DNA from 3 places in the Bacillus sp. ISL-75 genome. Region 1 is predicted to be linked to each of the others. Evidence: predicted binding sites of a transcription regulator. Region 1 holds the regulator's gene; each other region holds the start of a gene.

Region 1 (2,208 bases):
AGTTGTAAACATTTGGGAGGTGCTCTAAATTGTATAAACTGCAAATTTGTAATGCTCTAACCCAAGAAATACTACGAGAAAAGACGTATAAGAAGCCTGACCTTATTTTAAGTTTGATAGAATCAGGAATAAAAGGTCAGGAATGTTTTCTATTTGATGAACAGCGCAAGACCTTGAAAGGAACGTATGTTACTCATTCCAGTTTTAATGAAGGGGACACGAAAGTATATAAAGTGCTTTTTAAGGTGAAACTATCTGAAATACAAGCAAGAATAGCGAAATAGGCAGATAAAGGAGTGGCTTATGGCTGCTCCTTTTTAGTTTGAGAATGAATGCAGCTCTTCTGTCATAGTGACAACAGTACACGACCTCATTGTTATTCCTTTGGAACGGTCGCGTAGGAAAGCCACTACGCGCCCCAACTCTATGAATTCTTCTGGAACCGTCACGTAGGCCGCCTCTACGTGCCCCAACTCGTAGAAATTCTTCTGGAACGGTCACATAGCCCCCCTCTACGTGCCCCAACTCTGTGAAATTGTTCTGGAACGGTCACGTAGGCCGTCTCTACGTGCCCCTACTCGTAGAGATACTTCTAGAACGGTCACGTAGTCCGCCTCTACGTGCCCCAACTCGTAGAGATTCATCTAGAACGGTCACGTAGTCCGTCTCTACGTGCCCCGACTCGTAGAGATACTTCTAGAACGGTCACGTAGTCCGCCTCTACGTGCCCCAACTCGTAGAGATTCATCTAGAACGGTCACGTAGGCCGCCTCTACGTGCCCCAACTTCTAGAAATTCATCTAGAACGGTCACGTAGGCCGTCTCTACGTGCCCCAACTCGTAGAGATTCTGCTGGAACGGTCGCGTAGACCCACTCTATCCCGGCTTCCGTAATTACTTCAGCTTTAGGTTGATTAGCACAACAAAAAAAGAGTCGGCACGTGTATGCCAACTCTCTTAAACTTAATGAATATGTCGGTAAACCCCAATAACTTTACCTAAAATCGAAACATTCCTTAATATAATAGGGTCCATTGTAGAATTTTCCGGCTGCAGGCGTATGTAATCTTTTTCCTTGAAAAATCTTTTACAGGTGGCTTCATCTTCCTCGGTCATTGCTACAACAATATCCCCGTTATTAGCGGTTGGCTGCTGTTTCACAATTACATAATCCCCGTCTAGGATCCCAGCTTCTATCATACTCTCACCCATGATTTCTAACATGAAAACTTGTTCATCTGCAGGTGCAAGACTTTCTGGAAGCGGAAAATACTCTTCCACATTTTCAATCGCTGTTATTGGGAGTCCTGCAGTTACTTTCCCAACCACTGGAACATTGACAACTGTATTTCTTGGTATATGTGCAGCAACATCTGCTTCTAATATTTCAATTGCTCTTGGTTTTGTAGGATCCCGTCTAATAAGTCCTTTGCTTTCCAATCTTGCTAGATGTCCGTGAACAGTAGAACTGGATGCGAGTCCAACCGCTTCTCCAATTTCCCTTACTGAAGGGGGATATCCTTTACTCTTAACCTCACTTTTAATGAAGTCTAAGATATCTTGCTGCCTCTTTGATATTTTAGCCATGATAAAATCCACCTCGCCTGGTTAATGTTGACTTTATTATAACATGTTCGCATTTTTTATACAAACATAAGTTCGAAAATATGGTTGACAACAAACAAACGTTCGATTTATAATGAAAATAATAAAACGAACATACATTCTTATAGAGGTGTTATTTATGAAAAAATTATGGAACAAATACTCCTATGCTATTACTCTTATTATTTTAAGTTGTTCACTTTCAATCATATTATCATTCCAACATCATTCCAACGCGCAAGAAAATTTTTTAAAGGTTACAATCACAGAAGGAGATTCACTATGGAAAATCTCTAATCAATTTTCGGGTCAACATTCATTATCAAACAAGGAGTTTGTTGCTTGGATAAAAAAGCATAATGAATTAGATGATGATCAAATTTTTCCTGGTGAAGAAATTATCATTCCGGTGAGTAAAGAAGTCTCATCTAAGAATGAATTTGCTAGTGCCGTTGGTGAATAGAAAGGAATTTTTATGAAAGCAATTATATACTGCCGTGTCAGCACAAATAAGGAAACACAAGAAACTTCGTTAAAGCGTCAGGAAGAGGAATTAACGCAACTAGCTAACACCTATCACTTTGAGATTGATAGGGTAATTAG
Region 2 (2,208 bases), on a different contig from region 1:
TTAAGCCGGATGCAGGGAACGACCTTGTGAAAAAGGTTAGTTTCAGCGTGACGGCGATAATTGGAATTGTGGTCATTCTGTTCTCGTTAAGTCCACCTGATTTAATCGTTTGGCTGAATCTGTTTTCTTTTGGGGGACTCGAGTCGGTCTTTATTTGGCCGGTTATTTTAGGATTATATTGGAGAAAGGGCAATAAATACGGGGCAATCACTTCGATGGTTTTAGGGATGGGTTCTTATATTTTATTAGATCAATTTTATCCAAATGCATTTGGGTTTCATACGGTGGTCCTCCCTATTCTGCTTTCTCTCCTGGGATTCGTGGTAACTAGTTTATTCACACAGCAAAACGAAGGTATGATCAATGTTAGAATGGAAAAATAAGCTAAGGCGCTTCGAAAGGCAGTTCATGTATCATTTTTGTTGCAATTATGTGCAATAATTTCTAGAATGAACTAACAGAAATTAATGTATGAATGAGGTGTACTCATTGGAAACCGTTATTCGATATTTTTCAGCACTTATTCTTCCAGGGCTGCTGGTCTTGCTTTTTACAAGGGTTACTTACAACCGGGTCATCGGTCTAATTTTAACCGTTGCCCTGATTGCTACTTCAGTATATAAAGGGTATACCAACACATTTGTGCTCATCGTAGTGGATGCCTTCTCGTTAACAGCAGGGTTTTGGATGGCAGAAAAAATGAAGCAGAGGGCCATTAATAAGAGTTAATACATTCGAAGTTTTAGTGAGTCTGTCAGGAAAATGGCAGGCTTTTTGTGTTGAAATTTAAAAAAACGAATATTCGTTCGCATATTATTGGTTTGTTTTTAGGTGAATGTGGTAAAATGTTAATATGAATTTTAGTGGATACACTTGAAAGCAACCATCCCGGTCCATTAACAAGGTACATATGCTGAAAGTGATTGATATTTCGGGAGGGGGAATATTTGTGAAGGACCAATTTGAATTAGTTTCAAAGTACTCGCCACAAGGGGATCAGCCCGAGGCAATCAGACAACTAGTCGAGGGTATTCGAAACAATAAACGCCAGCAGACGCTGCTTGGCGCTACAGGTACGGGTAAAACATTTACGATTTCCAATGTGATTAAAGAAGTAAATAAACCTACCCTTGTTATCGCCCACAACAAAACACTAGCTGGACAGCTCTACAGTGAGTTTAAAGAATTTTTCCCAAACAACGCAGTCGAGTATTTTGTCAGCTATTATGATTACTTTCAGCCAGAGGCTTACGTCCCACAGACCGATACCTTCATTGAAAAAGATGCTAGTATCAACGATGAAATTGATAAACTGCGGCACTCGGCGACATCTTCCCTATTCGAACGGAAAGATGTGATTGTGATTGCCTCTGTTTCCTGTATTTATGGATTAGGTTCTCCTGAAGAATATAGTGAAATGGTGTTATCGCTTAGAACGGGTATGGAAGTGGAACGCAATCAACTATTGCGTCGATTAGTCGATATCCAATACGACCGAAACGATATCGATTTCAAGCGCGGAACTTTTCGTGTCCGTGGCGATGTTGTTGAGATTTTCCCTGTTTCTCGTGATGAACACTGCATGCGTGTCGAGTTTTTTGGTGATGAAATCGATCGGATTCGTGAGGTCGATGCATTAACAGGAGAAATCATTGGGGAACGAGAACATGTAGCGATTTTTCCAGCTTCCCACTTCGTTACAAGGGAAGAAAAGCTGAAAATAGCGATTGAAAATATTGAAAAAGAACTGGAAGGTCGTCTGGAAGAACTGCGAGATGAAAATAAATTGCTCGAAGCTCAGCGACTTGAACAGCGGACGCGTTATGACCTGGAAATGATGCGTGAAATGGGTTTTTGCTCAGGGATTGAAAATTACTCGCGCCATTTAACCTTAAGGGATGCGGGCTCGACACCTTATACACTGCTTGATTATTTTCCAAAGGACTTTTTGATGGTGATTGATGAGTCGCATGTTACCTTGCCGCAAGTGAGAGGGATGTTTAATGGGGATAAAGCGCGGAAACAAGTGCTTGTTGATCATGGCTTCCGTCTGCCATCAGCGCTTGATAACCGGCCGTTAATGTTTGATGAGTTCGAAAAGCATATCCAGAATATCATTTTTGTTTCGGCTACACCTGGACCATACGAGCTTGAGCATACGCCGGAAATGGTGTCGCAGATTATCCGCCCGACAGGACTTTTGGATCC
Region 3 (2,208 bases), on a different contig from region 1:
TGGAATCGTTTGGAGGCCCATCAATTGGTCCCCAATGGCCTTAACCGCTTTTTGTTGACGTTCTACCCTTCCAAAATCACCAATCGCATCATGACGGTAGCGGACATACCCGAGCATTTCTGCTCCATTTAATTTTTGTAGACCTGGTTCTAAAGTGACATCAATATTTTTTGACATTTTCTTTTCCACATCTATCTCTACACCATTGGGGAATGCTTCATCAATTAGTTGCACAAATCCTTGAAAGTCCACAATGACATAGTATTGGAGGTCAATATCAAAATTTTGCTTAATCGTTTGTCTCATTAATTCTGGACCACCGCGTGCGAATGCGGAGTTAACTTTATGCTGTCCATGCCCCGGAATCTCAAGGTAACTGTCCCTCATAATAGAAGTTAGTTTAAATGTTCCTTTGTCTTCATTATAATGAACAATCATGATTGTATCTGCCCGAGATTTTTCCTTTCCTCTAGCATCACTACCAAGCACAAGGATATTTGTCCCTCCATACTGATCCTTTTTTCCTTCGAAAGCATAGACAACATTTGATGCTTTGTTATTCATTTTTTTTAATGATTGGTTAACGCCCTGCTTGTATTGATAATAAGCATAACCTGCCCCTGCACCTATTAGCAGTAAGAAGACAAGTAAGACGGATGGCCATCTTCTCTTTTTCTTGGTTTGATATTTATCAGATCTCATTGTTTATCACCTATTCATCCAGGTTTTTTATTCTCCTAAATTTATGACTGTTTTTTCTTTTTTCAGGGTTTCTTCATTTAATTCATTTTCCCCTATCAGTTATCCTTCTATTAATAAAAACTTTCTCATATATCAACTAAACATTTCAATAAATAAAACTCGTCCAATGACGAGTTTTTGTAAATGGAAAGTCCTATTGCTTTTGACGGTTCTTTTTTGTAAAATAAAGAAGAACGTTTGTTCGATTAATATAGAAAGGTGTGACTGAAAAAATGACCAGAATCCCCGAAGATGATCGAGACATAATGGAAAAGGCTATGTATTTACCAATGGTTCTAATTATCTTAAACAGGGATTTAACTGTAGTTGCAAATAGCCCGTTTAAATTAAAACAACCATATTTGGATTTGATTGAGGAAACGATGAAGGAGATCCAAAGGGAACTTGCTGAGGTAAAACTATATATGAAAAAGAATAAACTTCAGGTGATTGAAACAAAACGGGACGATGCTTTTACGTTATACAGGTTTATTTATAAAGGCTATGAAGAAAATCATAATTACTTTAATCCAAGAATCCGCAACAAAGTTCAAGAATTAATGGAGGCCTATTTATTAAAAAAACATCTGTCCCGTTAATAGTTAAGAAAATTCAACCCTTTATTTCGGGTCTTTTAAATGGGAATCAGCATCATATTCACGGGATCTTTCCAAGGCATTTAACGACTGGGGCCCGTTAGGCTGATAAAATAACTTTCTCCCATTACTTTCTATTCTTTGCAAAAGTTTTGTTTTTAGTAATGAGGTTCTTAACATTTGCCCCTCAATTGTACCAATTGAAACTGGAAAAACATGAGATTGCTTATTGCGGAAAATAATCATCGTTTTCTTAGAGGATACGCGACGATAACACTCCACATGCTCAAGTGAAATCCATATACACTCAGGAGTTTGCGGCGATACGGTAGGAAAAAAATAGATGTGGTTAATTGGTTCAATAACAATTGGGATTTTTCGAGAATAGCCAATTAGTTGTCTTGTTCCCTTTTTCCTGCTTTCGTAATCAACACCAAAATAAACGCAGCCTTTTTTGATGATATCCAATGGCTTAAAGGGTGACAAGAATTCATCTTCTAATTCTACAGCACGTGAATAAATTTTCCCTCCATATGTCACCGGTTCTACAAACATCGTCCACGTATTTATCTCATATTCTTCGATTTGAGGATGCTTCAACCCATTCAACTCCTTTTCATATTATCCACCATATCTTACCACTACTGGTTTTTAATTCCCTCACTTTTCTGAATTGTTCCTAATTTATTCACAAAATTCATGTAAAGAAATATTTATCAGAAAATTATAAAAACTAATGATATTCTTCCAAAAAAACCATATAATTTTAAAAAGCAACAGGGGTGATTTTCATGAATGAAAAATCATACACGGAATTAATGAAACTAGGAGCCATGAAACGAAATCGTCTAAAGGAGAACTTCGTCCAAGA

Evidence for each region. The regulator LexA, encoded in region 1, represses DNA repair genes until DNA is damaged. The targets are predictions, from matches to a motif close to CGAACATATGTTCG.
Region 2: uvrB (excinuclease ABC subunit UvrB) is a predicted target of LexA. The motif match lies at 796-809, and genes of this name have one in related genera.
Region 3: J7E63_RS20145 (YhjD family protein) is a predicted target of LexA. The motif match lies at 933-946, and genes of this name have one in related genera.

The regions. Positions count from the first base shown of each region.
Region 1 is NZ_JAGGQX010000071.1:27,226-29,433, forward strand. It holds gene J7E63_RS25820 (hypothetical protein) at 30-284, shown strand; gene lexA (transcriptional repressor LexA) at 964-1,587, opposite strand; gene yneA (cell division suppressor protein YneA) at 1,745-2,068, shown strand; gene J7E63_RS25835 (YneB family resolvase-like protein) at 2,081-2,208, shown strand, end outside.
Region 2 is NZ_JAGGQX010000023.1:129,658-131,865, reverse strand. It holds gene panF (sodium/pantothenate symporter) at 1-383, shown strand, start outside; gene J7E63_RS11195 (DUF2198 family protein) at 490-729, shown strand; gene uvrB (excinuclease ABC subunit UvrB) at 950-2,208, shown strand, end outside.
Region 3 is NZ_JAGGQX010000052.1:626-2,833, reverse strand. It holds gene J7E63_RS20150 (LCP family protein) at 1-702, opposite strand, end outside; gene J7E63_RS20145 (YhjD family protein) at 975-1,340, shown strand; gene J7E63_RS20140 (competence protein ComK) at 1,362-1,937, opposite strand; gene J7E63_RS20135 (IDEAL domain-containing protein) at 2,129-2,208, shown strand, end outside.